Regions from separate parts of the Streptomyces sp. AM6-12 genome, predicted to be linked through region 1. Evidence: riboswitches for the same ligand, from Rfam matches in the RefSeq annotation. Region 1 holds a riboswitch; the other holds the start of a gene.
The links. Region 1 has a riboswitch for S-adenosylmethionine ahead of thrC (threonine synthase). Riboswitches for the same ligand answer to the same signal wherever they lie in the genome.
Positions count from the first base shown of each region.

Region 2: linked by a shared signal. The riboswitch ahead of ACE4Q9_RS24285 (aminotransferase class V-fold PLP-dependent enzyme) and the one ahead of thrC (threonine synthase) in region 1 are both predicted to bind S-adenosylmethionine.

Region 1 is NZ_JBIQWN010000001.1:4,082,498-4,097,476, reverse strand. It holds gene murQ (N-acetylmuramic acid 6-phosphate etherase) at 1-1, shown strand, start outside; gene ACE4Q9_RS18590 (PTS transporter subunit EIIC) at 18-1,622, shown strand; gene ACE4Q9_RS18585 (class I SAM-dependent methyltransferase) at 1,527-2,174, opposite strand; gene ACE4Q9_RS18580 (hypothetical protein) at 2,276-2,857, shown strand; gene ACE4Q9_RS18575 (NADH:flavin oxidoreductase) at 2,883-4,010, opposite strand; gene groL (chaperonin GroEL) at 4,214-5,836, opposite strand; gene ACE4Q9_RS18565 (cold-shock protein) at 6,138-6,341, opposite strand; gene ACE4Q9_RS18560 (MoaD/ThiS family protein) at 6,786-7,064, opposite strand; gene thrC (threonine synthase) at 7,061-8,344, opposite strand; SAM riboswitch class I at 8,363-8,508, opposite strand; gene ACE4Q9_RS18550 (glucosyl-3-phosphoglycerate synthase) at 8,671-9,615, shown strand; gene ACE4Q9_RS18545 (trehalose-6-phosphate synthase) at 9,699-11,126, shown strand; gene otsB (trehalose-phosphatase) at 11,114-11,947, opposite strand; gene ACE4Q9_RS18535 (DUF3263 domain-containing protein) at 12,171-12,410, opposite strand; gene ACE4Q9_RS18530 (extracellular solute-binding protein) at 12,427-13,692, opposite strand; gene ACE4Q9_RS18525 (ROK family protein) at 13,832-14,770, shown strand; gene nagA (N-acetylglucosamine-6-phosphate deacetylase) at 14,770-14,979, shown strand, end outside.
Region 2 is NZ_JBIQWN010000001.1:5,337,410-5,352,388, forward strand. It holds gene ACE4Q9_RS24250 (Ig-like domain-containing protein) at 1-519, shown strand, start outside; gene ACE4Q9_RS24255 (hypothetical protein) at 576-977, opposite strand; gene ACE4Q9_RS24260 (heme-copper oxidase subunit III) at 1,135-1,755, shown strand; gene ACE4Q9_RS24265 (c-type cytochrome) at 1,819-2,631, shown strand; gene ACE4Q9_RS24270 (Rieske 2Fe-2S domain-containing protein) at 2,628-3,686, shown strand; gene ACE4Q9_RS24275 (cytochrome bc complex cytochrome b subunit) at 3,683-5,320, shown strand; gene trpD (anthranilate phosphoribosyltransferase) at 5,459-6,523, shown strand; SAM riboswitch class IV at 6,605-6,721, shown strand; gene ACE4Q9_RS24285 (aminotransferase class V-fold PLP-dependent enzyme) at 6,884-8,224, shown strand; gene ACE4Q9_RS24290 (Lrp/AsnC family transcriptional regulator) at 8,264-8,545, opposite strand; gene ACE4Q9_RS24295 (rhomboid family intramembrane serine protease) at 8,542-9,279, opposite strand; gene ACE4Q9_RS24300 (hypothetical protein) at 9,428-9,667, shown strand; gene ACE4Q9_RS24305 (NYN domain-containing protein) at 9,720-11,063, shown strand; gene ACE4Q9_RS24310 (NlpC/P60 family protein) at 11,275-12,309, shown strand; gene ACE4Q9_RS24315 (NlpC/P60 family protein) at 12,553-13,599, shown strand; gene ACE4Q9_RS24320 (hypothetical protein) at 13,630-14,817, shown strand; gene ACE4Q9_RS24325 (glycosyltransferase 87 family protein) at 14,798-14,979, opposite strand, start outside.

The sequences.
Region 1 (14,979 bases):
ACCCGCACGCTCAGGGGGTGCACACGGACCCCGCCTCCACCGCGACCGCCGTCCTGACCCACGTGGGCGGCCCCGCCAACGTCACCGCCGTGACCCACTGCATGACCCGGCTGCGGCTCACCCTCGCGGACGCCGACGCGGCGGACGGGCCGGGGCTGCGGGCGGTGGCGGGGGTGCTGGGCGTGGTGGAGGACGGGACCATGTGGCAGATCGTGCTGGGGCCGGGAGTGGTGGAGGCGGTGACGGACCAGGTACGGGCGCGGGTGGCCCTCGGGTCCGAGCCACGCCACGGCGACGAACGCCGACACGGCGGGGAGCGCCTGCGTCCCGACCCGGCCGTCCTCGGACGACATCCCGCCCCGGCCTCCCCCGGAACCGCTCCCGCCGGTCCGGGCCCCACCGGAGCGGCTGCCTCCGGCCCCGCCCCCAGCGGAGCGGTCCCGGCCCCCTTCGTGACCGCCCTGAAGCAGGGACCGCGCCGCCACGCCCCCACCCCCGTCAAGACCGCCCTGCGCCGTGTCGCGGCCGTCTTCGTGCCGCTCATCCCCGCCCTGATCGGCTGCGGCATCCTCGCCGGCGTCAACGGGGTGCTCCAGAACGCCGGCTGGCTGCCCGGCCTCACCCCCGCGCTCACCACGGTGGCCTCCGCGTTCATGGCGCTGCTCGCGGTGTTCGTCGGCTACCACACGGCCCAGGAGTTCGGCGGCACACCGGTTCTGGGGGCCGCCGTGGCGGCGGTGGTCGTGTATCCGGGCGTGGCGAAGGTGACCGTGTTCGGCACGCAGCTCGCCCCCGGCCAGGGCGGGGTGCTCGGCGCGCTGGCGGCGGCCTTCCTGGCCACACGGGTGGAACGGTTCTGCCGGGGCCGCGTCCCCGAGACCCTGGACGTCCTGCTCACCCCGACGGTGACGGTCCTCGTCCCCGGCCTGATCACGCTGTACGGCCTGATGTACGCCGCCGGTACGGTCGCCACCGCGATCGGCACGGCGGCGAACTGGCTGCTGACCACGACGGGCGCGCTGGCCGGCCTCCTGCTGGGCGGCCTCTTCCTCCCGCTGGTCATGCTGGGCCTGCACCAGGCCCTGATCCCCATCCACGCCACGCTGATCCAGCAGCAGGGCTACACCGTGCTGCTCCCGCTGCTGTCCATGGCGGGCGCGGGCCAGGTGGGCGCGGCCCTCGCGGTGTACGTCCGGCTGCGCCACGACGCCGGCCTGCGTACGACGATCCGCTCGGCCCTGCCCGCCGGGCTGCTCGGCGTCGGCGAGCCGCTGATCTACGGCGTCTCCCTCCCCCTCGGCCGCCCCTTCCTGACCGCCTGCGCGGGCGGCGCGGCGGGCGGCGCCTTCATCGGCGCCTTCGCGATGCTCGGCACGAAGGTCGGCGCGACGGCGATCGGCCCCTCGGGGTGGGCCCTGTTCCCGCTGCTGTCCGGCAACCGGGGCCTCGCGGCCACCGCGGCGGTCTACGCGGGCGGCCTCCTCACCGGCTACACCGTCGGCTTCCTGGCCACCTGGCTCGCCCTCTCACGGCGCGCGCCACACCAGGGTGTACCGCCAGAAGAAGCCCCGGCGCAGCCGGGCACCGGGCAGCAGCCGACGGGCCTGCCCGGCGATCTCTGAGAAGTCCGTCTCCGGCGGCCGCACCGGCGCGGTCATCCCGGCGGGCCGCTCCGCCGCGGGCCGCCCCCGGTTCTTCACCCAGCCGATCAGCGCGTTGAGCGGCACGGAGAGCACCCCGCGCACATCCTCGTCGCGGGCGCACCCCACGACGACCAGCGTCCCGCCGGGCGCCAGCTCCGCGCGGAACCGGATGAGGGCTTCGGCGAGGGGGAGGTGGTGCAGTACGGCGACACAGGTGATGACGTCATAGGGGCCGGGCGGCAGCCCGTCGGGGGCGGTGGCGAGGGTGTACCGGACGCGCGGGCCGGGCCCGCCGTGCTCCCGCGCCCGCTCCAGGATCGCCGGGTCGGAGTCGACCGCCTCCACCCGGTCCGCCCGCCCGGCCAGCAGCCGCGCGAGTTCCCCGGCGCCGCACCCCACGTCCAGCGCCCGGCCGAACCGCGGGGGCAACTGCCGTAGCAGCCACGGGTGATAGTGGGCGTTGTGATCCCAGGGGTGGGCGTCGTTGAACCGGCGGAGCCTTTCGGTCAGCCGCCCCGGTGAGGTCGCCATGGCCCCATCCCACCACAGCCTGCCCGGCCGCCCGGCGGCATCCTGGACACTGGGGAGCGAGAACGCGCCAGGAACTCGTCTACGGACCGGAACCCACCACCATGAATCACGCCCAGCTGACCGCCCTAGGCCGAGCGCTCCGGCTGCTCGGGGAGCACGGGGAGGCGTTGACCGCCGACACTCCGGACGGGCGGCTCCAGGAGATCAGGACGGATCTGCGCAGGGCGCTGGACCTGCTGGAGGAGAGCGTCGGGACGAACGCGCCCGCCACCCGGTGCGCCGAGCACCCGCACGGCCCGGTGGACGAGAGCGCCCCCGATCTGTGCCTGCTGTGCGAGACGCGGCGCCGGGCCGCCCGCCGCTCCGAGTACGGGGGCCGGCCGAGCCCGGCCGGGCCGGCGGCCACCGCGCCCTCGCGCTACGGCGTCCGGGGCGACCGCCCGCAGCCCCAGCAGCGCTGGCTGCCGGAGCTGTGGAACGGCCAGGAGTGGCAGCTGTGCGGGACCCCCCGCCGGGACCGCCGGGAGGCCGAGGCGTACCTCGCCGCCCAGCGGCGCGGGGCGCGGCCCGCGATGGCGTACCGGCTGGTGCACGAGTTCACCGACTACGAGGTGCTCCGCGTGTGGGGCACCCCGGTACGCGTCGACATCGAGCCGCTGAACGGCAACATCGGCGGGATCTGAACCCCCGGCCGCGCGATCCGGGCCCTCAGCTGAGGGTCTTCAGCGACGCCGCGTCGTACGGCGCCAGCTCCGACACCCGGCCCGCGAGCACCTTCGCCGCCCACTCGGGGTCCTGGAGCAGCGCCCGCCCGACCGCGACCATGTCGAACTCCTCGGCCTCCAGCCGGTCGAGCAGGTCGTCGATGCCCTGCACCGGGGAGCCCTGGCCGGCGAACGCGCCGGTGAAGTCGCCGTCGAGGCCGACCGAGCCGACGCTGATGGTCTGCTTGCCGGTGAGCTTCTTCGTCCAGCCCGCGAGGTTGAGGTCGGAGCCCTCGAACTCGGGGAGCCAGTAGCGGCGGGTGGAGGCGTGGAAGACGTCGACGCCGGCCGCGGCGAGCGGGGTCAGGACCGCCTCCAGCTCCTGCGGGGTCTCGGCGAGCCGGGCGGTGTAGTCCTGCTGCTTCCACTGCGAGTAGCGGAAGAGGATCGGGAAGCCGGCCGAGACCCGCTCGCGGACCGCGGCGACGATCTCCGCGGCGAACTTGGTGCGGGCCACCGGGTCGCCGCCGTACGCGTCGGTGCGACGGTTGGTGCCCTCCCACAGGAACTGGTCGAGGAGGTAGCCGTGGGCGCCGTGCAGTTCCACGCCGTCGAAGCCGATGCGCTCGGCGTCCGCGGCGGCCTGGGCGAACGCGGCGATGACGTCGTCCAGGTCCTGCTGGGTCATGGCCTTGCCGGTGGGCTCGGCGCCCGCGGTGACCAGACCGGAGGGGCCCATCGCGGGGGCGGCCGGGAAGGGGGCGTCGCCGTCCTTGCGGACCATGCCGATGTGCCACAGCTGCGGGACGATGGTGCCGCCCGCCGCGTGCACGTCCTCGGCGACCTTCGCCCAGCCCGCCAGCTGCTCCTCGCCGTGGAACCGCGGCACCCGGTCGCTCTGGCCGGCCGACTCGTGGCCGACGTAGGTGCCCTCGGTGACGATCAGGCCGACGCCCGCGGCGGCGCGCCGGGAGTAGTACGAGCGCACGTCCTCGCCGGGGATGCCGCCCGGCGAGAACATCCGGGTCATCGGGGCCATCACGATCCGGTTGGGGACGGTGAGGCCGCCCAGGGTGATGGGGCGGGAGAGTACCTGGGCCGCGCGGGAGGCGGGCTGCGTGTCGACGGTCACGTGAGGGCTCCTCGGAAAGCTGCTGACCGGGCGGTATGTGAATGCGCATTGTTGCAGACGCTTAAGTAACTCACTCGGTGCGGGCCGGCATTCCCGCCCCCGGCAGCCGTCGTCTGTGACCCCGGACACGCCCGAGGGCGGCACCCCCTGTCCCTGACAGGAAGTGCCGCCCTCGGTAAGGACTTTGATCAACCGGAGGTCGATCAGAAGTCCATGTCACCGCCCGGCATGCCGCCCGGAGCGGCCGCGGCGGCCTTCTCCGGCTTGTCGGCGATGACGGCCTCGGTGGTGAGGAACAGCGCGGCGATGGAGGCGGCGTTCTGCAGCGCGGAACGGGTCACCTTCGCCGGGTCGATGATGCCCTCGGCGACCAGGTCGACGTACTCGCCGGTCGCGGCGTTCAGGCCGTGGCCCGGAGTCAGGTTGCGCACCTTCTCCACCACGACACCGCCCTCGAGGCCGGCGTTGACGGCGATCTGCTTCAGCGGGGCCTCCAGGGCGATGCGCACGGCGTTGGCGCCGGTCGCCTCGTCACCCTCCAGCTCCAGCTTCTCGAAGACCTGGGAGGCCTGGAGCAGGGCCACGCCACCACCGGCGACGATGCCCTCCTCGACGGCCGCCTTGGCGTTGCGCACGGCGTCCTCGATGCGGTGCTTGCGCTCCTTGAGCTCCACCTCGGTGGCGGCACCGGCCTTGATGACCGCGACGCCGCCCGCGAGCTTGGCCAGGCGCTCCTGGAGCTTCTCGCGGTCGTAGTCCGAGTCGCTGTTCTCGATCTCGGCGCGGATCTGGTTCACCCGGCCGTTGACCTGCTCGGAGGAGCCGGCACCGTCGACGATGGTGGTCTCGTCCTTGGTGATGACGACCTTGCGGGCGCGGCCCAGGAGGTCCAGGGTCGCGTTCTCCAGCTTGAGGCCGACCTCCTCGGAGATGACCTCGCCGCCCGTGAGGATGGCGATGTCGCCGAGCATGGCCTTGCGGCGGTCGCCGAAGCCCGGAGCCTTGACCGCGACGGACTTGAAGGTGCCGCGGATCTTGTTGACGACCAGGGTCGACAGGGCCTCGCCCTCGACGTCCTCGGCGATGATCAGCAGCGGCTTGCCCGACTGCATGACCTTCTCCAGGAGCGGGAGCAGGTCCTTGACGGAGCTGATCTTGGAGTTCGCGATGAGGATGTACGGGTCCTCGAGCGACGCCTCCATGCGCTCCATGTCGGTTGCGAAGTAGGCGGAGATGTAGCCCTTGTCGAAGCGCATGCCCTCGGTGAGCTCGAGCTCCAGACCGAAGGTGTTGCTCTCCTCGACGGTGATGACGCCTTCCTTGCCGACCTTGTCCATCGCCTCGGCGATGAGCTCGCCGATCTGGGTGTCGGCGGCGGAGATGGACGCGGTGGAGGCGATCTGCTCCTTGGTCTCGACGTCCTTCGCCTGCTCGAGCAGGGCGGCGGAGACGGCCTCGACGGCCTTCTCGATACCGCGCTTCAGAGCCATCGGGTTGGCACCGGCGGCGACGTTGCGCAGGCCTTCCTTGACCAGGGCCTGGGCGAGCACGGTCGCGGTGGTCGTACCGTCACCGGCGACGTCGTCCGTCTTCTTGGCGACTTCCTTGACCAGCTCGGCGCCGATCTTCTCGTACGGGTCCTCGAGCTCGATCTCCTTGGCGATGGAGACACCATCGTTGGTGATCGTGGGGGCGCCCCACTTCTTCTCGAGGACGACGTTGCGACCCTTGGGGCCGAGCGTCACCTTGACGGCGTCCGCGAGCTGGTTCATGCCGCGCTCGAGGCCGCGCCGCGCCTCCTCGTCGAACGCGATGATCTTGGCCATGTGAAGTGGTCCCTCCAGGACTGGGGGTGATTCCTTCGGACCGCGCCCGCGCCCGCGACGGACGGCTCGCCGGCCTGTGGTTCCTTGCCCCACGTGGCCCGCGGACCTCACCGACCCGGTCCTTCGTTGTCACTCTCACCTTCAGAGTGCTAACGCCAATGATTAGCACTCGGCATGCCCGAGTGCAAGCGCCCCGGGCGCCACGGCGGGCGGGTCAGCCGGGGGCGAACACCGTCCGGGGCCGGGCACGCCGAAGGGCCCGCACCCTGTGCGAGGTGCGGGCCCTTCGGTGGAGAAACGTTCAGACGGCGACGCGAACCATGTCGGCCTGCGGACCCTTCTGGCCCTGCGAGATCTCGAACTCGACTCGCTGGCCCTCCTCCAGGGTGCGGTAGCCGTCCATCTGAATGGCGCTGTAATGGACGAAGACGTCCGCACCACCGTCGACCGCGATGAAGCCGTACCCCTTCTCCGCGTTGAACCACTTGACGGTGCCCTGAGCCATGCCTAACTCCCCTATTACTGGCCCTTGCACAGATCCGCACTTCGCGGATCCGGGTCAGACCTCGCCCCCCAATGCGTCGGGGGCGTGCGCCGGAACGCGTCGACCGCGGCTGAATGTATCTGTCCAACTGCCCTCTGCAACAGGTCAATTGGACGAGAAATCTGGACGAGAACGATCCGGAATGTAGGGAGAAATCATCAGAATTCAGGGCAAGTCGGGCCCCATAAAAGTCACAAAAGCCGCGGAAAGCCCGTGCATATTGGCTGCTTCTTATCGGGCCCGCGGAGGAGAATCGAGGGCTAACCCTCGATCAACTCAGGGCGCCTTCCCCAACTGTACCGCGCTCAATCACGCAGAATTGCCCCCTCCGCTTCTCTCACGGAGAGGGCAATCCGACGTACCTTCGGTGACCGTCATTACCGAAGGTAACGTCCGGTCGTCCGGTCAGCAGCCGCCGGCCACCGCCGGGATGATGGAGACGCCCGCGCCGTCCGGGGTGGAGGTCTGCAGGCCCTGCTCGAAACGCACGTCGTCGTCGTTGACGTACACGTTCACGAACCGGCGCAGCCTGCCCTGGTCGTCCAGGACACGGGCGGCGATGCCGGTGTGGTTCTTCTCCAGGTCCTCGATGACCTCGGCGAGGGTCGCGCCCTCGGCGGCCACCTCGGACCGCCCGCCGGTGTAGGTGCGCAGGATGGTGGGGATGCGAACGGTCACGCTCATGCGAGGCCAGCCTCTCGGAAGGAGTCCAGGGTCGGGCGGATGGTGGCGGTCAGGCCGGTGCCGGCCACCGCGTCGAGGGTCTTGAGGCCGTCGCCGGTGTTCAGGACGACGGTGGTCTTCGCCGGGTCGAGCACCCCGCTCTCGATCAGCTTCTTCGTGACGCCGACGGTCACGCCGCCCGCCGTCTCGGCGAAGATGCCCTCGGTGCGGGCCAGCAGCTTGATCGCGGCCACGATCTGCTCGTCCGTCACGTCCTCCACCGCGCCGCCGGTGCGCCGGGCGATGTCCAGGACGTAGGGCCCGTCGGCCGGGTTGCCGATCGCGAGGGACTTGGCGATGGTGTCCGGCTTCTGGGGCCGGACCACGTCGTGGCCCGCCTTGAAGGCCGTGGACACCGGCGAGCACCCCTCCGCCTGGGCCCCGAAGATCTTGTACGGCCTGTCCTCGACCAGTCCGAGTTCGATCAGCTCCCGCAGCCCCTTGTCGATCTTGGTGAGCTGGGAGCCGGAGGCGATCGGGACCACGATCTGGTCGGGCAGCCGCCAGCCGAGCTGCTCGCAGATCTCGTACGCCAGGGTCTTGGAGCCCTCGGCGTAGTACGGCCGCAGGTTCACGTTGACGAAGCCCCAGCCCTCGCCGGCCGGGTCGCCGATCAGCTCGGAGCAGAAGCGGTTCACGTCGTCGTAGTTGCCCTCGATGCCGACGAGTTCACCGCCGTAGACCGCGGCCATGACGACCTTGCCCTGCTCCAGGTCGTGCGGGATGAACACGCAGGAGCGCAGGCCCGCGCGGGCGGCGGCGGCGCCGACGGCGCCCGCGAGGTTGCCGGTGGAGGAGCAGGACAGGGTGGTGAAGCCGAAGGCGCGGGCCGCCTCCAGGGCCTGGGCGACCACCCGGTCCTTGAAGGAGTGGGTCGGGTTGCCGGAGTCGTCCTTGACGTACAGACCGCCGGTGACGCCGAGTTCGCGGGCCAGGTTGTCGGCCTTGACCAGCTTGGTCCAGCCGGGGTGGAGGTTCGGCTTGCCGGCCACGTCGGCCGGGACCGGCAGCAGCGGGGCGTAGCGCCAGATGCTGGCGGGGCCGTCCTCGATCCGCTTGCGGAGTTCCCCGGTGTCGTAGCCGGAGAAGTCGTAGGCGATCTCCAGCGGGCCGAAGCACTCCTCGCAGGCGAAGACCGGGCCGAGCGGGACGCGGTGGCCGCATTCGCGACAGCTGAGGGCGGCGGCGGGGCCGAGGTCGACGGTGGAGGTACCGGAGGTGGCAACTGTCTGCACAGCCATGAGAGGCGAGGCCCTTTCTCCTCATCTTCCTCACGACGCACTTCGCCGTGAGACGGATTTGGCACCTTCCCTAGCCGGGAGCCTCGCTGCTATGAGAACGAGAAGCGGCTGGAGGGTTGCCGGGGCTTCATCGGGCCGTGTCCCTCTGCCCCTCTGGATGAGCGGTATTCGATTGTGTCCGCACTGCTGCGGCATGTCCGCACGCGACCCCCGACATGCGATGGTCATCGGCGTTGCTCAAGACTGTAACCGAAGGCCTGGAGAGTTGAGATAGTCGTCCGTACCGCGAGACGAGACCGCGAGGCGAGCGTGAGGAGCCGGGGACCGTGCTGGAAGAAGTCGAGCGCTGGATGGGCAACCGCTCCTGGTCCGTGCGCGACCGTCCCTCGCACCAGGTCCTCGCCGCGAAGCAGCGCACCGGCCAGACCATCAGCGTGGTGCTGCCCGCCCTCGACGAGGAGGAGACGGTCGGCGAGATCGTCGCGGTGATCCGGCGCGATCTGATGGAGCGGGTGCCGCTCGTCGACGAGGTCCTGGTGATCGACTCGGGCTCCGCCGACCGCACCTCCGAGGTCGCCGCCGCGGCGGGCGCGCGGGTGGTGCACCGGGACGCGATCCTGCCCCGGATACCGGCCGTGCCGGGCAAGGGCGAGGTGCTGTGGCGCTCGCTGCTCGTCGCCACCGGGGACATCATCTGCTTCGTCGACGCGGACCTGCGGGAGTTCTCCTCCGACTTCGTCCTCGGCATCGTCGGCCCGCTGCTCACCGAGCCGGACGTCCAGCTGGTCAAGGCGATGTACGACCGACCGCTCGCCGGTGCGGCGGGGCAGGGCGGCCGGGTCACCGAGCTGATGGCGCGCCCGCTGCTGAACATGCACTGGCCGCAGCTCGCGGGCTTCGTACAGCCGCTGGGCGGGGAGTACGCGGCCCGGCGCTCGCTGCTCGAACAGCTGCCGTTCCCGGTCGGGTACGGGGTCGAGCTGGGCATGCTGGTGGACGCCCTGCACCTGGTGGGGCTCGACGCGCTGGCCCAGGTGGACGTCGGGGTGCGCAAGCACCGGCACCAGGACGGGCAGGCGCTCGGCCGGATGGCGGCGGCCATCTACCGCACGGCCCAGCTGCGGCTGGCCCGCGGCCATCTCGTGCGCCCCGCGCTCACCCAGTTCGAGCGGGGCGTGACCGGTTTCGAACCGCGCACGTACGCCGTGGACACCGAGGAGCGGCCGCCGATGACGCAGATCGCGGAGTACGCCCGGCGCCGGGTGGCGTGAAAGCGCGCGGGCGGCCGTATACGACCGGCTTCGGACCGGGTCCGCGGGTTTGAGTGTTCCCAGGTCGGGCTAGGTTGTGGACCATGGCTTCCACGCACGGTGCTGAGGTGCTGGTCGCGTCCAATCGCGGCCCGGTTTCGTACGAGGCGGACGAGGACGGTTCGCTGCGCGCCAAGCGGGGCGGTGGCGGGCTGGTCTCGGGCCTGTCGGCGATCGGTCCGGAGACGAACGCGGTCTGGGTGTGCGCCGCGCTGGGCGACGGCGACCGCGAGGCGGTGCGCCGCGCCGGGGGCGGCCTGTTGCCGGAGGCGGACACCGGCGGGCAGCGGGTGCGGATGCTCGGCATCGACCCGGAGGTCTTCGCCGACGCGTACAACGGGATCGCCAACTCGGTGCTCTGGTTCGTGCACCACATGCTGTACCAGACACCGCTGGAGCCCGTCTTCGACGCGGACTTCCGGCGGCAGTGGGCGGCGTACCAGGCGTACAACCAGGCGTTCGCCGAGGCGCTGGCCGAGGAGGCGGGCGACGGCGCGGCGGTGTTGATCCAGGACTACCACCTGGCGCTCGCCCCGCGGATGCTCCGCAGGCTGCGGCCCGATCTGCGCATCGGCCACTTCTCGCACACCCCGTGGGCTCCGGCGGAGTACTTCCGGCTGCTGCCGGACGACATCGCGGCGGAACTGCTGACCGGGATCCTCGGCGCGGACCGGGCGGCGTTCCTCACCCGGCGCTGGGCGGACGCGTTCACCGGGTGCTGCCACGCGGTGCTGGGGCCCGGCATCCCCGCGGGCACCCGGATCGGGGTGCACGGTCTGGGCGCGGACGCCGACTTCCTGCGCGAGCGCTCCCACCGGCCGGACGTGGACGAGCGGATGGCGGCGCTGCGCGCGGAGATCGGGGAGGGCCGGCGGACGATCGTCCGGGTGGACCGCACCGAGCTGTCCAAGAACATCGTGCGCGGGCTGCTGGCGTACCGGCAGCTGCTGGACGACCACCCCGAGTGGCGGGAGAAGGTCGTGCACGTCGCGTTCGCGTATCCCTCCCGGCAGGACCTCGCCGTGTACCGGGACTACACGGCCGAGGTGCGGCGGGTCGCGGAGGAGATCAACTCGGCGTACGAGACGCCGGGTTGGACCCCGGTGGTGCTGCATGTGAAGGACGACTTCGCGCGTTCCCTGGCCGCGTACCGGCTCGCCGACGTGGCGCTGGTCAACCCGATCCGGGACGGCATGAACCTGGTCGCCAAGGAGGTGCCGGTCGTCTCCGACGAGGGGTGCGTGCTGGTGCTCTCACGGGAGGCGGGGGCGCACGAGGAGATGGGCGAGGACGCGCTCACGGTCAACCCGTACGACGTCACGGGCACCGCCGAGACGCTGCACACGGCGCTGACCATGCCGGCGGCGGAGCGTGCCGAGCGCTCGAAGCGGCTGGCCGCGGCGGGCACGGCGCTGCCGCCGGACCGGTGGTTCCTGGACCAGCTGCACGCCCTGGACGATCAGTCCAGCTGAGCCGCCAGCGCGGTGAGGAGTCGCACGACGCCCTCGGGGCCGTCGACCACCAGGTCGGCCCGCTCGGCCAGTTCGGCGACCTCCGTGCTGCCGCTGCACACGAGCAGTCCCGGTGTGCCCTCGGCGCGGAGTTTGTCGACGGCGGCGTAGGCGGGCAGGTCGCCGAGGTCGTCGCCGGCGTAGAGGACACAGCCGGCGCCGGTCTCGCGGAGGTACTCGCCGAGGGCGACGCCCTTGTCCATGCCCGGCGGGCGCAGTTCGAGGACCATGCGGCCGGGTTCGACGATCAGGCCGTGCCGGGTGGCGAGGTCGGTGAGCGGGGCGCGCAGGGCCTCGTACGCGGCCTGCGGGTCCTGGGCGCGGCGCGTGTGTACGGCGACGGCGCGGCCCTTCTCCTCGATCCAGGTGCCCCGCCAGGCGCCGACCCGGTCCAGCAGGCCGGGCAGCTCGGCGCGGACGGCGGCGACGCCGGGGTGCGGGGCGGGGGCGCTGACGGTGCCGGTGGCGGCGTCCCAGCGTTCGGCGCCGTAGTGGCCGAGGACGGTGAGGTGGTCGAGGCCGGGGACGCCGGCGAAGCCGCCGTAGCGGACCGCGACGCCGGCCGGGCGGCCGGTGATCACGGCGATGTGGGCGACCTTGGGCGCGAGGGCGGTCAGGGCGGCGACGGCGGCGGGATGGGCGCGGGCCTGTTCGGGGTCGGCGACGATCGGGGCGAGGGTGCCGTCGAAGTCCAGGCCGATCACCGCGGTGCCGGGGTTCGTGAGCAGCGCGGCGAGTCCGTCCCGGCCGGCCGGGGTGGCGGGGGTCGGCAGAGGGTCCATGTACCGACACTATCCAGCGGCGCCGCATGTCACGCCTGGGCCCCGGCCCGCGTTCCCGCCGGCACTCCGCCCCAGCCCCCGCCAGGGGCTCCACCCCCGGCCCGCGCGAAGCCCGCGTCGCGCCCCGCCCCGCGCGAAGTCGGCGTCGCGGGCGGCCCGCGGCCTTCGCTCGGTCGGTCGGGGGAGCAGGGGGCGGCCGGGCGGCCGGGGGGGTCGGTCCGGCTCAGCGTTCCGAGCGCCGGGTCTCGCGGATCCGGCGCAGGCGGTTCACCGTGACGGGGTCGTGGGAGAGGGCGCGTTCGTCGTCGAGGAGGGCGTTGAGGAGCTGGTAGTAGCGGACCGGGGAGAGGCGCAGGTCCTCGCGGATGGCGCGCTCCTTCGCGCCGGGGCCGGGAAAGCCCCGGCGTTCCAGCGCGAGGATGGCCTTCTCGCGGTCGCCCAGTTCCGTGTCGCCCGGTTCCATGGGGAAACCGTAGCGCTCAGCCGGCGCTGGCCGCGCTGTCCGCCGCTGTGGCCGTGGCCTGGAGGCGGGTGAGGACGGACGCGGGGTCGCCGCCGGGCGCGACGGCCTGGCCGATGTCCTGCTTCACGGCCGCGCTCACCGCCGCCCAGGACGTCTTGCCCACCGGGTACAGCTCGCTCGTGGGGAGCTGGTCCAGGAAGGGGTGCAGCGCCTTGTCGGGGGCCGCGTCCGACGCGCTCATGGCGTTGGAGGCGGAGGTGGTGACCGGCAGGAGCCCGTAGTCGCGGGAGAAGTCGAGGACGTTCTTCTCGCTGTAGACGTAGTTCAGGAAGTCGCCGATCTGGTCGGCGTGGCCGTTCTGCTTGAACGCCATCATCCAGTCGGTCACCCCCATCGACGCCCGCGCCCGCCCGGTCCGGCTCGGCGTCGGCACCATGCCGAAGCGCACGCCCTTCGCCTCGGCCTGCTGGATCAGCGTGGGGTGCCCGTCGACCATGCCGACCTGACCGTCGGCGAACGCCGCGAACGCCTGCGCCCGGTTCAGCTTCCCCGGCGGCACCGGCCCGGTCAGCCCCTTGGCGACCAGGTCGTCCTTCAGCCAGGTGAAGGTCCGCACGTTCTGCTCGGAGTCGATGGTGTAGCTGCCGATGTCGTCGGTGTAGCCCGTGCCCCCGGTGCCGCCGTCGCCACCGCTGAGCAGCCACTGCATCGTCTCGGCCTGCGCCTCCTCGGGCCCGAGCGGCAGCGCGAAGGGGTACTTCACGCCCTTCGCCTTGAGCGCCTTGGCGTCCGCGGCCAGCTCGTCCCAGCTGGTCGGCGGGGTGATCCCGGCGCTCGAGAAGAGGGTCTTGTTGTAGAACAGCACCCGCGTGGACGCGGCGAAGGGTATGCCGTACTGCGTATGGCTCCACTGGCCGGCGTCGGCCAGCTGGGAGAGGAAGTCCGCCTGGGTGCGGATGGAGAGCAGGTCGGAGGCCGCGTAGAGCTTCCCGGCGGCCGCGTAGTCGGCGTAGGCGCCGATCTGCGCCATGTCCGGCGCGTGCCCCGCGTCGACCATCTCCTTGACCTTGCGGTCGACGTCGTTCCAGGAGTAGACGCTGACCTGGATCTTCACGCCCGGATGCGTCGTCTCGTACTCCTTGACCAGCGAGTCCCAGTACTTCTGCGAACTGTTCGCCGCCGAGTCGCCGTAGTCCGCGGCCACGAGTCTGAGGGTCACATCGGAGGAGCCCGTGCTCCCGCAGCCGCCGAGGAGCGCGGTCATGCCCATCGCGGACACCATCGCGACCATTCCTGCCGTACGCCGACGCACCGTCAAAATCCCAACCCTGCTGTTCGAACGATTCATGAGATGAACGCCTAAGGTCTACACCACGTGAATGGACTAGACCTCTTGCGGGTCAGCGGGCCACACTGTCCCCGTGAGACATGTCATCGCCCTGGACGTGGGCGGTACCGGGATGAAGGCCGCCCTCGTCGGGGACGACGGCGCCCTGCTGCACCGCGCCCGCCGCGCCACCGGCCGCGAGCGCGGCCCCGACGCGGTGGTCGCGGGCATCCTCGACTTCGCCGCCGACCTGTTCGCGTACGGCACCGAGCACCACGGCCCGCCGGCCGCCGCCGGCATCGCGGTCCCCGGGATCGTCGACGAGGCGCGGGGCACCGCCGTCTACGCCGCCAACCTCGGCTGGAAGGACGTACCGCTGCGCGAGCTGCTCGCCGAGCGGCTCGGGGTGCCCGTCGCGCTCGGCCACGACGTGCGCACCGGCGGCCTCGCCGAGGGCCGGATCGGCGCGGGCCGGGGCGCCGACCGCTTCCTGTTCGTGCCGCTCGGCACCGGCATCGCGGGCGCGATCGGGATCGACGGCCGGGTGGAGTCCGGGGCGCACGGCTTCGCGGGCGAGATCGGCCATGTCGTCGTACGGCCCGGCGGGGCGCCCTGTCCCTGCGGACAGCGCGGCTGCCTGGAGCGGTACGCCTCCGCGTCCGCCGTCAGCGAGGCCTGGGCGGCGGCCGGCGGGGGCCCGGAGGCGGACGCGGCCGACTGCGCGCGGGCCGTCGCGGCGGGCGACCCGGACGCCCGGCGGGTCTGGCAGGAGGCGGTGGACGCGCTCGCCGACGGCCTGGTCACCGCGCTCACCCTGCTGGACCCGCGCACGCTGATCATCGGTGGCGGTCTCGCCGAGGCGGGGGAAGTGTTGTTCCAGCCCCTGCGGGACGCCGTCCGGTGCCGGGTCACCTTCCAGAGACTGCCGTCCATCGTCCCCGCCGCCCTCGGCGACACCGCCGGCTGCCTGGGCGCGGGGCTGCTCGCGCGGGATCTGCTGACGACCACTTCTACTCCGGAGGTAGACACCTGATGGCCAGCCCCACAGGAGCCGCGACGCACCCACAGGTGCTCACCGGCGCGAACGTGGTACTTCCCACGGGCACGGTGAAGAACGGCACCGTGGCCATCGACGGCCGGCGCATCACCGGCGAGACCCCGGCCGGCGCCCGGACCGTCGACGTCACCGGCCACTGGCTCGTCCCCGGCTTCGTCGACCTCCACAACCACGGCGGCGGCGGA
Region 2 (14,979 bases), 1.3 Mb from region 1:
GACGCCTCCGCGCACGAGATGACGGTGCTCAAGAACGGTGCTGTGATCAACAGCATCCCGGTCACCACCGGCAAGCCCGGCTACGAGACCCGCAACGGCGTCAAGGTGGTCCTGGAGAAGCAGTACTTCGTACGCATGCGCGGCATCACCGTCGGCATCGCCGAGGGCAGCCGGGACAACTACGACCTGCCCGTGTACTACGCCACCCGGGTGACCTGGTCCGGCGAGTACGTGCACGCGGCGCCCTGGTCGGTCGGCTCACAGGGGTACGCCAATGTCAGCCACGGCTGCACCGGCATGAGTACGTCCAACGCGCGCTGGTTCTTCGACACCATCCATCCGGGGGACATCGTCCGGGTCGTCAACTCCAACGGCCGGCCGATGGAACCCTTCGGCAACGGCTTCGGCGACTGGAACGTCACCTGGAAGAAGTGGCGCACGGGCTCCGCCCTGACCGGCACCCAGACCAACGGCCAGTCCTCCGCGGACACGGTCCGCCTCCAGCCAGCGGCCGTGTGAGCAGCGCCCCGACGGGGCGCGGGACCGTGCCGGCGCACGGCCCGCGCCCCCTCGCGCTAGGCGCTCACCAGCCTCTTGCGCCGCAGCAGCGCGGCCAGCGAGGCGGCGAACTCCACCGGGTCCACCGGCAGGGTCACCGCGGCGTCCGCGCGGCTCCAGGTGGCCAGCCAGGCGTCCTGGGGCCGCCCGATGAGCAGCAGCACGGGCGGGCACTGGAAGACCTCGTCCTTGATCTGCCGGCACATCCCCATGCCGCCCATCGGGACGGCCTCGCCGTCGAACACGCAGGCATCGATGCCCCCGCGGTCCAGTTCGCGCAGCACCGCCGCGGGCGTGGCGCACTCCACGAACTCCACCGGGGGCACGTCCGGGGCGGGGCGCCGCCCGGTGGCCAGCCGTACTTGCTCGCGGGTGTTGGAGTCGTCGCTGTAGACCAGCACGGTGGCGGTCGGCTGCATTGTTCCTCCGGGTCGACGTCGGCGTCGTACGGACAGGACGGACGGGGCCGTTTGGGCGGATGTTACTCCCATGAACACCACGTCAACACCGCTTCGGAGGGCAGCAACACTCCGAACGGCACCCCCCGGAGTGAGGGCGAGATAAGCGACCGACATAATGTCGGTCGTGGCGACAGCAACGACAGTAGAAACCGGGCACGCGCACCCGTCGGTCAACCGGCCGAACCTCACCAGCGTCGGAACCATCATCTGGCTGAGTTCCGAGCTGATGTTCTTCGCGGCCCTCTTCGCGATGTACTTCACCCTCCGGTCGGTGACCGGACCGGCTCACTGGAAGCACATGGCTTCAAGCCTCAATGTGCCTTTCTCCGCGACGAACACCACGATCCTGGTGCTCTCGTCGCTCACCTGTCAGCTCGGCGTGTTCGCGGCCGAGCGGGGCGACGTGAAGAAGCTCCGTGGCTGGTTCATCCTCACCTTCATCATGGGTGCGATCTTCATCGGCGGTCAGATCTACGAGTACACGAGCCTGGTGAAGGAGGACGGCCTCTCGCTCTCCTCCGACCCGTACGGCTCGGTGTTCTACCTGACCACCGGCTTCCATGGCCTGCATGTGACGGGCGGTCTCATCGCCTTCCTGCTGGTCCTCGGCCGCACCTACATGGCCAAGAGGTTCACCCACGAGCAGGCGACGGCCGCCATCGTCGTGTCCTACTACTGGCACTTCGTCGATGTCGTCTGGATCGGCCTCTTCGCCACGATCTATTTGATCAAGTAGCCGGGACCGCTCCCGCTAAGTCCAGAAGCACCGACGCAGAAGATCCTGACACCGGGGTAATCCGTGAAAAAGCTCTCCGCACGACGACGCCATCCGCTGGCGGCGGTCGTCGTCCTACTCCTCGCGCTGGCGGCCACGGGGGGGCTGTACACCGCGTTCGCGCCCGCGGGCAAGGCGCAGGCCGACGCAGGCTCCCAGTCCCTGACCATCAAGGAGGGTAGGAAGCTCTTCGAGGTCGGCTGCGCCAGCTGCCACGGCACCGGTGGGCAGGGCTCCTCCGACGGTCCGAGCCTGGTCGGCGTGGGCGCCGCGGCCGTCGACTTCCAGGTCGGTACCGGCCGTATGCCGGCCGCGACCTCGCAGGGCGCCCAGGTCCCGCGCAAGAAGACCGTGTACACCCAGACCCAGATCGACCAGCTCGCCGCGTACGTCGCGTCGCTGGGCGCCGGTCCGGTGGTGCCGACCAAGCAGCAGTACGGTCCGGACGGCGCGGACATCGCCAAGGGTGGCGAACTGTTCCGCACCAACTGCGCGCAGTGCCACAACTTCACCGGCAAGGGCGGTGCCCTCACCGAGGGCAAGTTCGCGCCCACGCTGGAGGGTGTCGACCCGAAGCACATCTACGAGGCCATGCAGACCGGCCCGCAGAACATGCCGTCCTTCCCGGACACCACGATGTCCTCCCAGAACAAGAAGGACATCATCGCGTACCTGCACGCGATCGACAGCAGCGAGACGACGAACCCGGGCGGTCTGGAGCTGGGCGGCATCGGGCCGGTCAGTGAGGGCCTGTTCGCCTGGATCTTCGGTCTCGGCGCGCTGATCGCCGTCGCCGTCTGGGTCGCCGCTCGGACCGCAAAGGCCAAGAAGTCATGAGTAGCCAAGACATTCCAGAAGAGAACCTGCCCGCTGAGCAGGACCACGCGCGCGGCGCGGTAGGGATCGCGGACGAGGAGAACCCGTTCGCCGATCCGGGGCTGCCGCCCCACGAGCACCGCATCCAGGACATCGACGAGCGGGCCGCCAGGCGGTCCGAGCGTATGGTCGCCCTGCTGTTCACGATCTCGATGCTGGCCACCGTCGGCTTCATCGTCTCGTACGTGACGATCCCGCACGACAAGAACATCTTCGTCTTCCCGATCGGTCACATCAGCGCGCTGAACTTCGCGCTGGGCCTGACCCTCGGCGTGGCGCTGTTCTGCATCGGCGCGGGCGCGGTCCACTGGGCCCGCACCCTGATGTCCGACGTCGAGGTCGCCGACGAGCGGCACGCGATCGCGGCCCCCGAGGAGGTCCGGGCGAAGGTCCACGCGGACTTCCGCCAGGGCGCCAAGGAGTCGGCGCTCGGCCGCCGCAAGCTGATCCGCAACACGATGTTCGGCGCGCTGGCCCTGGTGCCGCTCTCCGGCGTCATGCTGCTGCGCGACCTCGGTCCGCTGCCCGGTACCTCGCTGCGGCACACCCTGTGGGCCAAGGGCAAGCGTCTGGTCAACATGAACACCAACCAGCCGCTGCGCCCCGAGGACATCGCCGTCGGCTCGCTCACCTTCGCCAAGCCGGACGGCCTGGAGGAGACGGACGAGGAGTTCCAGAACGAGCTGGCCAAGGCCGCCCTGATGATCGTCCGGCTCCAGCCGGACAACATCAAGGACAAGCGCGAGCTCGACTGGTCGCACGAGGGCGTCGTCGCGTTCTCCAAGATCTGCACGCACGTCGGCTGCCCGATCTCGCTGTACGAGCAGCAGACGCACCACGTGCTGTGCCCGTGCCACCAGTCCACCTTCGACCTCTCCGACGGCGCCCGAGTGATCTTCGGCCCCGCCGGCCACGCCCTGCCGCAGCTGCGCATCGGTGTGGACAGTGAGGGTTACCTCCAGGCGCTCGGCGACTTCGAGGAGCCCGTCGGTCCTGCATTCTGGGAGCGCGGATGAGTACTACAGCGAACGAGACCTCCCGCGCGCGCGGGAAGGCACCGGCCGGCGAGCGGATCGCCGACTGGGCCGACGGCCGGCTGGGGATCTACTCCCTGGCCAAGGCCAACATGCGCAAGATCTTCCCCGACCACTGGTCGTTCATGTTGGGCGAAGTGTGCATGTACAGCTTCATCATCATCATCCTGACGGGTGTCTATCTGACGCTGTTCTTCCACCCGTCGATGAACGAGGTCGTGTACCACGGCAGCTATGTCCCGCTCCAGGGGCAGATGATGTCGGAGGCCTTCAACTCGACCCTGCACATCTCCTTCGACGTGCGCGGTGGTCTGCTGGTCCGGCAGATCCACCACTGGGCCGCGCTGATCTTCCTCGCCGGCATGTTCGTGCACATGATGCGCGTGTTCTTCACCGGCGCGTTCCGCAAGCCGCGTGAGATCAACTGGCTGTTCGGCTTCCTGCTGTTCGTCCTCGGCATGTTCACCGGTTTCACCGGTTACTCGCTCCCGGACGACCTGCTCTCCGGCACCGGTGTGCGCTTCACCGAGGGTGCGATCCTGTCCATGCCGATCGTCGGCACGTACATCTCGTACTTCCTCTTCGGCGGTCAGTTCCCCGGCCACGACTTCGTCGCCCGGTTCTACTCGATCCACATCCTGCTGCTGCCGGGCATCATGCTCGGCCTGATGGTGGCGCACCTGATCCTGGTCTTCTACCACAAGCACACGCAGTTCGCGGGTCCGGGCAAGACCAACAACAACGTCGTCGGCATGCCGCTGCTGCCGGTCTACATGGCCAAGGCCGGAGGCTTCTTCTTCCTGGTCTTCGGTGTCATCGCGGCCATCGCCGCGGTCGCGCAGATCAACCCGATCTGGGCCATGGGCCCCTACCGTCCGGACCAGGTGTCCACCGGCGCCCAGCCCGACTGGTACATGGGCTTCGCCGAGGGTCTGATCCGCTTCATGCCGGGCTGGGAGATCAACTTCTGGGGCCACACCCTGGTCCTGGGCGTCTTCATCCCGCTGGTGCTGTTCGGCGTGGTGCTGGGCGCGATGGCGGTCTACCCGTTCATCGAGTCCTGGATCACCGGCGACAAGAGCGAGCACCACATCCTGGACCGCCCGCGCAACGCCCCGACCCGTACCGGTCTCGGTGTCGCCTGGGTGACGATGTACATGATCACGCTGGTCGGTGGTGGCAACGACCTGTGGGCCACCCACTTCCACCTGTCGATCAACTCCGTGACCTGGTTCGTCCGGATCTTCTTCTTCGTCGGCCCGGTCATCGCGTTCATCGCCACCAAGCGGATCTGCCTCGGCCTCCAGCGCCGCGACCGCGACAAGGTGCTGCACGGCCGCGAGACCGGCATCATCAAGCGGCTGCCGCACGGTGAGTTCATCGAGGTGCACGAGCCGCTCAGCCAGGAGCAGCTGCACACGCTCACCACGCACACGCAGTACGCCCCGGCCGAGATCGGCCCCGCGGTCGACGAGAACGGTGTCGAGCGCAAGGTGAAGGCGTCCGAGAAGCTCCGGGTGAAGCTGTCCAACGCCTACTACGGCGAGGACAACCAGATCCCGAAGCCGACCTCCGAGGAGTACAAGGAGATCACGAGCGGCCACGGCCACCACTGATCCCCGCGTCGCCACGCCACAGAGGGGCCCCGTCCGCGAGCCGGACGGGGCCCTTCGCCGTGCCGGGGGCTCGATAGGGTGGGTATGGGTTTCCCCCGCTGAGCACCACCGAGTACGACTTTTCCCGAGGAGCGGCTGATGAGCGCTGTGACCCCCGCTGGAGGCGACACCGCGGCGGGCCGCTCCTGGCCCGCCCTGCTGAACGGCCTGCTGACCGGCCAGAACCTGTCCGCGGACGACACCGCCTGGGCGATGGACCTGATCATGCGGGGCGAGGCGACCGACGCCCAGATCGCCGGCTTCATGGTCGCGCTGCGCGCCAAGGGCGAGACCGTCGAGGAGATCTCCGGTCTCGTGCGCACCATGTACGCGCACGCGAACGTGATCGAGGTGCCCGGCCCGGCCGTGGACATCGTCGGCACCGGCGGCGACGGCGCCAAGACGGTGAACATCTCCACCATGTCCTCGATCGTGGTCGCGGGCACCGGCGCCAAGGTCGTCAAGCACGGCAACCGCGCCGCCTCCTCCGCCTCCGGCTCCTCCGACGTCCTGGAGAAGCTGGGCGTCAACCTCCAGCTGACCCCGAAGCGGGTCGCCGAGGTCGCCGAGGAGGCCGGGATCACCATCTGCTTCGCGGTGAAGTTCCACCCCTCGCTGCGTCATGTCGCCGCCGCACGCGGCCAGTTGGGCATCCGTACGACCTTCAATGTGCTCGGTCCGCTGACCAACCCGGCGAACGTGCGCGCCCAGGCGGTGGGCGTCGCCGACCCGCGGATGGCACCCGTGGTGGCCGGGGTCTTCGCCGAGCGCGGCAACTCCGCGCTGGTCTTCCGCGGTGACGACGGGCTGGACGAGCTGACCGTCACCGGCACCTCGCGGGTGTGGGTGGTGCGTGACGGCAAGGTCACCGAGGAGGTCTTCGACCCGCGGGACGCCGGCATCGAGCCGGTCCCGCTGGAGGCCCTGCGCGGCGCGGACGCGGCGTACAACGCGGGGGTCGCCCGCCGGGTGCTGGACGGCGAGCGGGGCGCCGTACGGGATGCCGTACTGCTGAACTCGGCCGCCGCCCTGACGGCCCTGGAGCCGACCGACGCGCCGCTCACCGAGCAGCTGCGGGCCGGGATGGCGAAGGCCGCGCACTCCATCGACTCGGGCGCGGCGAAGCGGACGCTGGAGCGCTGGGTGGCCGCCAGCAACGCCTGACCGCGCCATCCGATGGTTGATCGTCCCGCGATTCGGACACGGGTTGCGGGGCATCGATCTTTTCGCGTACGTTCCCTGTCAGGTCATGAGTGACAGTCATGAGGCCCCGGCCGACTGTCCGGCAACCCTCCGTCCGTGGCGGGGTGCCCCGGGTGAGGACCAGGTCGTAGGCAGCGAGGTCTACGGCAAGCGCGGACCCCTCGGGCGCTCTCGGTAGCGCCGGGCCAGGGGTCCTGGTCGGTCGAGGGAGCCTCCCGTGAGCAAGCGAATGCGTTAGGGCCGCCGAGCCCCGCCTCCGCGCACCCCTTTCACCTTTCTTCCGTACGCCCCCTGCGGCGTGCGTTCTCACGGGAGTTCCCCATGTCTGTCTCCACCGTTGCCGCCGCCCCGTCGATCTGCACCCCGCTGCCCGTTCTGGGCCGTGATGTCACCGTTCCGCTCGTCACCGGCGGCACCATCACCTACGCGGCCCTCGACTACGCGGCCAGCGCCCCCGCCCTCCAGCGCGTCTGGGACGACGTCGCCGCCTACGCGCCGTACTACGGCAGCGTCCACCGGGGCGCCGGGTACCTCTCCCAGTTCTCCACCGACCTGTTCGAGAAGGCCCGCCGGACGGTCGCGGAGTTCCTCGGCTGCCGCGCCGGCGACCAGGTGGTCTTCACCCGCTCGACCACCGACTCCCTGAACCTGCTGGCCCGCGCGGTCCCGGCCGACTGCCGGGTCTTCGTCTTCGAGACCGAGCACCACGCCTCGCTGCTGCCCTGGCGGGACGACCGGGTCACCTACCTGGACGCGCCGCGCAGCCCGCGGCAGGCCGTGCAGACGCTGGAGCGGGCCCTCGCCGACCGCGACCCGTACGGGCCGGCCCTGGTCTGCGTCACCGGCGCCTCCAACGTCACCGGCGAGCTGTGGCCGGTGCGCGAGCTGGCCGCCGCCGCGCACGCCCACGGCGCCCGGATCGTCCTGGACGCCGCCCAGCTGGCCCCCCACCACCCGGTCTCCCTCGCCGACCTGGACGTCGACTGGGTCGCCTTCTCCGGGCACAAGCTGTACGCCCCCTTCGGCGCGGGCGTGCTGGCCGGGCGTGCCGACTGGCTGCGGGCCGCCGAGCCGTACCTCGCGGGCGGGGGCGCCAGCCGCAGCGTCGCCCGGCGCGCGGACGGGGGAGTGGAGGTGGAGTGGCACGAGAGCGCCGCCCGGCACGAGGCGGGCTCCCCGAACGTCATCGGCGCCTACGCCATCGCCTCCGCCTGCACGGCCCTCACCGAGGCCGGCTGGGACGCGCTGGTCGCCCGCGAGCAGTACCTGATCGACCGGGTGCGCTCGGGCCTCGCGGGGATTCCGCAGGTCAGGGTCCTGTCCCTGTTCGGGGACGACGCCCCGCGGGTCGGCGTGCTCTCCTTCGTGGTGGACGGCTGGAACAGCTCCCACTTCGCGGCCGCGCTCTCCGCCGAGTACGGCATCGGCGTCCGCGACGGCCTCTTCTGCGCCCACCCGCTGCTGCGCACCCTGCTCGGCACGGCCCCCGAGTCCCCGGCGGAGTGCGGCGCCCCCTCCCTGAACGCCATCCGCGTGAGCTTCGGCGCGGGCACCCCGGACGAGCATGTGGACCGCTTCGTCACGGCCGTACGACAGCTGGTGACCGAGGGCGCGAAGTGGACGTACCGGACGGAGGAGGGACGCTGCGTGCCGGTGGCGTAAAAGGCTGAACGGGCTGGTGGGGCGGCTTTCGGCGGACGGTCAGGAGTCCAGGCCGATCGCGAACGCCGCCTCCAGGTCGTGCTGCGAGTACGTACGGAACGCCACATGCGTGTCCGTCGCCTCCACGCCCGGGATCTTGCTGATCCGGCCGGGAATCACATCGGCCAGGTCCTCGTGTTCCCGCACCCGCACCATGGCGATCAGGTCGTACGTGCCGGTGACGGAGAAGACCTCGCTCACCGACTCCAGCGAGGCGATCTGCTCCGCGATCTCGGGGATCCGGTCCACGCTGGTCTTGATGAGGACGATCGCGGTGATCACGGCTGGTTCTCTCCCTCGGGGGCCGGTTCGGGTGCGCATTTCACTCTAGCCCCACGGCCGTACCGCACCCACGCGTAGACGAACCCGGCCCCGAACCCCACCAGGTGCGCCAGATACGCCACCCCCGGCCCCTGCACCGAGCGCCCGGCAGCCAGCCACTGGAGCGTCACCCAGAACGGCAGCACGACCCATGCGGGAAAGCGCAGCGGCAGGAAGAAGAGGAACGGCAGGAGACTGGTGACACGGGCCCGCGGGAACAGGAAGAGAAACGCCCCGAGCACCGCCGAGATCGCCCCCGACGCGCCCACCAGCGACTGCTCCGAGGTGTCGTTGGCGACCGCGTACCCCAGCAGCGCCAGATAGCCGCAGCCGACGTAGAAGAGGGTGAACTCCACCCGGCCCATCCGCTCCTCGGTCAGCACGCCGAAGACGAGGAGGAAGAGCATGTTGCCGAGCAGATGCACCCAGTTGCCGTGCACGAACAGCGCTGTGACCGGGGTCAGCGCGTGCGCCCAGGGTCCCGCGAACAACTCGGCCGGGACCACCCCCCAGTGCCGGAAGTACACCCGCTGCGCGTCCTGGAGCACGTACCCGGTGCCGTATCCGGGGACGATCCCGGAGGCCGGGCCCAGTACGAAGATCAGGCAGCACAGGGCGATCAGGCCGTACGTCATCGGCGCGTCCCGGAGTGTCCTGAAGGTCCTGCCGCCCGCCGCGCTCCACTCGCTGATCATGAACACAGAGCATGACGTAACCGGACGCAAGCTGACAGACCGCCTCGCCGCCGCGAACGGACGGGCGGCGACAGGCCGCCAGGCCGTAGGGTTACGAGCCACACGCGTCGGCCCGCCGGCGCGCTCCGACCGACCCGGGAAGGGCACGATGACGGTTCCCCAGCCGACCGCCACGACGCGATGGCGCTGCACCCTGTGCGGCAACCTCACCCGCTTCGACGTCACGCGCTCCTCGAAGGTCGTGGAGTACGTCCACCTCGACCTCGCGGGCGAGCCGACGGTGGAGGAGCGCGAGGTGGTCGATGAGACCATCGATTCGGTGCGCTGCCGCTGGTGCAACGCGGTGGACCAGGTGGAACTCGTGGACAGGCCGGGCAGCGGCTCCTGACGGGGCCGGGCGCGGAGAGGCATATTTTCGGCAAGGTAGTGGGGTGTGACGGATTATGGAGAGCGCGAGCGGGGGGCCGGGCGACGGCACCGCCGAGGTGCTTGACCGTCCGCTGCCCGACGGGGTGCGCCGCAGGGTCGTCGCGATCGTCTCGGAGTGCTTCGGCAAGCTGACCGTGGCCGAACTGCCCGCACAGCTGCGGCAGTACGCCCGGTTCGCCCCGAATCGCCGCGCGAAGTTCGCGGGGAACGCGATGGCCGCGGCGCTGGAGACCGACACGCTGTTCCGGCAGCGGATCGGCGAGAAGTTCCGCGCCGCGCAGCCGGAGCTGGCCGGCGCCCTGGAGGCCGGCTCGGTGCCCGCGGCCGCCGACCCGCTCGATGTGGCGGCGGCGGCCTGTGTGCTGCGCCCGGCGGGCTGGGTGAAGCTGGTCACCGCGGCCGGCGAGGAGGCCCAGCGCGCCGACGCCGAGCGGGCCGACGAGGAGAGCCGCGCCGAACTGGAGCGGCTGCGCGCCGAACTGGACCGCGCCCGTGAACAGACCAGGACCGAGACCGAGCGGCTGCGCACGGAGCTGGAGTCGGCCAGACGGGACCTGGAGTCGCTGAACCGCAAGCTGCGCTCCGCGCAGAGCGATGTGCGCCGCGGTGAGGCCGCGCTGCGCAAGGCGCAGGGCGAGATGGACGCCGTACGCGCCGAGGCGGGCGCTCGGGTGTCGGCCGCGGAGAGCGAGTCCCGGCGGCTCAAGACGCGGCTCGGCGAGGCGGAGGCGGCCCTGGAGGCCACCCGCAGAGCCGCCCGCGAGGGCCGCAGCGTGGAGGACATGCGGGTGCGGCTGCTGCTGGACACCCTGCTGGACGCCACCCAGGGCCTGCGGCGCGAGCTGGCGCTGCCGCCGGTGTCCGTGCGGCCGGCCGAGACGGTCGACGCGGTGGAGCCGGGCCGGATGACACCGAAGGACATCGCGGCGCGCGCCCTGTCCGAGCACGACCCGGCGATCCTCGACCAGTTGCTCGCGCTGCCGCAGGCGCATCTGGTCGTCGACGGCTACAACGTGACCAAGACCGGCTATCCGCAGATGCCGCTGGAGAAGCAGCGGCTGCGGCTGCTGGGCCAGTTGTCCGCGCTCGCCGCGCAGACCGGCGCCGAGGTGACCTGCGTCTTCGACGGCGCCGAGCTGGCCGCGCCGGTGCTGCTCGCGCCGCCGCGCGGAGTGCGGGTGCTGTTCTCCAAGCCGGGGGTCACGGCCGACGAGCTGATCCGCCAGCTGGTGCGCGCGGAGCCGCCGGGCCGCCCGGTCATCGTCGCCTCCACCGACCGCGAGGTGGCCGACGGCGTGGCGCGGGCCGGTGCCCGCCCCGTGGCCTCTGCGGTACTTCTGAAGCGACTGTCCTGAAGGCCCAACGGGCATACGCAATGCCCGAATTGGCCAGCCCGTCACGCAACGTAGGGTCAAGCGGCCCTCACTGCTTGTGGCTTGTGTGCAAAGAATGCATTGCGTGACGGGAATTTTTGCCGTGAGGATTTGAATGATCACAACATGGTCACTAGGGTCGGGGCTCGAACCTCCGAACGGGTGAACACTCACAAGAAGGAGTTCGTCCTCCGTGGCGTCCCACCGTCGACCCAAACAGCAGAGCCGTGCACGCGTGACCGTGCTGACCACCGCAGCCGCCGCAGCGGTCGTGCTCAGCGCGAACGCCGCGAACGCCGCGCCGAGCGAGAAGCTCAGCAAGGACCAGGTCAAGTCCAAGGTCGACAAGCTGTACGAGCAGGCCGAGCAGGCCACCGAGAAGTACAACGGCGCCAAGGAGAAGCAGCAGCAGCTCCAGAAGGAGATCTCCACCATCCAGGACAACGTCGCGCGGGGTCAGGAAGACCTCAACAAGCTGCGCGACGGCCTGGGTTCGCTGGCCACGGCCCAGTACCGCTCCGGCGGTATCGACCCCTCGGTCCAGCTGTTCCTCTCCTCCAACCCGGACGACTTCCTCGACAAGGCGTCCACCCTCGACCAGCTGAGCAGCCAGCAGGTCGACGCACTGCGCAAGATCCAGGCCAAGCAGCGCGAGCTGGCCCAGGAGCGCTCCGAGGCCACCGAGAAGCTCAAGGACCTCGCGGACACCCGCACCGAACTGGGCGACAAGAAGAAGGAAGTCCAGGCCAAGCTCGCCGCGGCCCAGAAGATCCTCAACAGCCTCACCGCCAAGGAGAAGGCCGACCTCGCCGCCCAGCAGCAGCGCGCCGACCGCTCCTCCAGCGAGCGCGTGAACCTCGGCGACGCCCCGCCCGCCTCCGGCAGGGCCGCGGCCGCCTTCGCCGCCGCCCAGGGCGAGCTGGGCAAGCCGTACGTCTACGGCGCCACCGGCCCCTCCTCCTTCGACTGCTCGGGTCTGACCTCCTACGCCTACGCGCAGGCCGGCGTCTCCATCCCGCGCACCTCCGAGGAACAGGCCAACATCGGCACCCGGATCTACAACCAGAGCGACCTCAAGGTCGGCGACCTGGTGTTCTTCTACGGCGACATCCACCACGTCGGCCTGTACGCGGGCAACGGCCAGGTGCTGCACGCTCCGCACACCGGTGCCGTGGTGCGCTACGAGGCGATGTCCGACATGCCCTTCCAGTTCGGCGTCCGGGTTTAAACCCCCGACGCTCCCGGAGGCGGTCGTCCGATCGGGCGAATCCACGGGACGGAAACTGACTCCACGCCCCGCCGTTGACCTGCGTCAGCGGCGGGGCGTCACTCTTTGTCGCCGCCGCGGTCTTTGGCCGCGGCCCTTCCGCACGGCTACTGTCTGCCGCGTTTCCCCGGCGCCGGGGCCTCCCCGTCCCCAGGCGCCGGGGAACGCCGTCCGTGTCAGCCAGTGGAAGGGGTTCGGCAACCCGTGGGGTCCCATCGCCGCCTTGCACCGTCCGGTCAGCACCGCGCACCGGCCGGATTCGACCGGGGTGCCGCAGCAGCCCTGTGCGCACTGTCGGCCGCCGCCGCGGCCCTCGGCGCGGTACCGGCGCACGCCGCGCCGCACCCCGACGCCCGCGCCGAGGTGGACCGGCTCTACACCCAGGCCGAGCAGGCGACCCAGGAATACGACCAGGCGCAGGAACGCACGGACGCGCTGCGCCGCGAGGTCCGCGACGCCCAGGACCGCGTCGCCCGCCGCCAGCAGGACGTCAACGCGCTGCGCGAGGAGCTGGGTTCGCTGGCCGGGGCGCAGTACCGCTCGGGCGGTATCGACCCGGCCGTCGCGCTGCTGTTCTCCGACGACCCGGACGACTACCTCGACAAGGCCGCCACCCTCGACCGGATCAGCGCCCAGGAGGCGGGCCGGCTGCGGGAGTTGCGCTCCGCGCTGCGCGAGCTGGACCAGGAGCGGGCGGAGGCGGCCACCGAACTCGACGCGCTGGACCGCAGCCGCCGGGCGGTCGCCGCGCACAAGCGGACGGTGGAGGGCAAGCTCGCGCGGGCCCGGCAACTGCTGAACTCGCTGTCCGCGGCCGACCGCGCCGCCTACGACCGGGCCTCCCGCTCGGCCGGCCCCGACCGCCTCGACCTGCCCGCCCTGACCGGCGCGGCCGGCGCCCCCGGCGCGCGCGCCGCAGCCGCCCTGGCCGCCGCCCGCTCCGCGCTCGGCCGCCCCTATGTGTGGGGCGCCAACGGGCCCTCCGGCTTCGACTGTTCGGGCCTGATGCAGTGGGCGTACGCGCACGCCGGCATCCAGCTGCCGCGCACCTCCCAGGAGCAGCGGTACGCCGGGCGGCGCGTCCCGCTCTCCCAGGCCCGCCCCGGCGACCTGGTGGTCTACCGCTCCGACGCCAGCCATGTCGCCATGTACGTCGGCCACGGCCAGGTCATCCACGCGCCGCATCCAGGGGCGGCGGTGCGCTACGACCCGGTGGGGATGATGCCGATCTCCTCGGTGACCCGGCCCTGACGCCCGCGCGGCGCGCCGTACGATCGTGTGATGGCCGGTGGCAGGCGGGTGAGAAGCGTCGGGGCGATGGCCCTGTGTCTGCTGCTGTCCCTGGCCGGGTGCGGCGGGCGGTCGGCGGCCGACTCCGCGAAGGCCGAGGTACAGCACCTCCTCGACCTGCGCTCGGCGGCGCTGCTGCGGCACGACGCGGAGGCGTACGGCGCGACGGGTGCCAGTGCCGAGTACACCAGGCTGCGCGCCCTGCCGCTGGCCTCCTGGGCCTACCGGGTCACCACCCTGCGCCGCACCCCCGCGGGGGCCACCGCCGACGCCGACCTCAGCTACCGGGTCGCCGGGTACGACCGGGCCCCCGTCGACACCCGGCGCACCCTCACCCTGGCCCGCACCACCTCCGGCACCTGGTACGTCACCGCGGACCGGCCGGCCGGGACGTCCGGGCAGCAGCTGTGGGACCAGGGCACCGTGACCGCCGTACCCGGCGCGCACAGCCTGGTGCTCGGCACCGGGCAGCCGGCGGCCGACCTGCGGACGTACGCCAGGATGGCCGACGAGGCGGTCCCGGCGGTGACCAGGGAGTGGGGCACCGACTGGACGCGCCGGGTGGTCGTCCTGGTCCCCAAGTCCCTGACGGGCATGGCGGGTCTGCTCGGCTCGCCCGCCGCGAACTACCGGGGGATCGCCGCCGTGACCACCGGGGAGGCGGGCGGCGCGGGACAGACGCCGGCCGACCGGGTGGTGATCAACCCGGACGCCTACGCGGTCCTCGGCGCGATGGGCAAGCAGGTCGTCCTCACCCACGAGACCACCCACGTGGCCACCCGCGCCCACACCACCGCGGCCACTCCGCTCTGGCTCTCCGAGGGCTACGCCGACTGGATCGGCTACCTGGGCACCGACCGCACCCCGGCCCAGGCCGCCCCCGAACTGGCCCGCGCCGTCGGCGCCGGCCAGGTCCCCGCGGCGCTCCCCACCGACAAGGACTTCGGCTTCACCAGCGACCCCACCGAGCTGGCCCGCGCCTACGAGGGCGGCTGGCTGGCCTGCCGCATGATCGCCGACCAGTGGGGACCGGACCGCCTGACCGCCTTCTACCGCGCCGTCGGCACCCACCCCACCGGCCCCACCGCCCTCACCACCGCCCTCCACCGAATCCTCGGCCTGACCCCGGCCTCCTTCACGACCCGCTGGCAGAAGTACGTCAGGAGCGAGCTGCGCTGAGTTCCGGCTCGGCGGGTTCGCCGGTGACGGGCCTGTCGCGGGAGACGGTCGTACGCCACAGGCGGTGGGCCGCCAGCAGGGTGGCGGTGGTCAGCAGGGCGTTGCGGAGGAGCATCAGGGTGATGCCGTACCAGTCGCTCGCCACCACGTGGACGAAGCCGA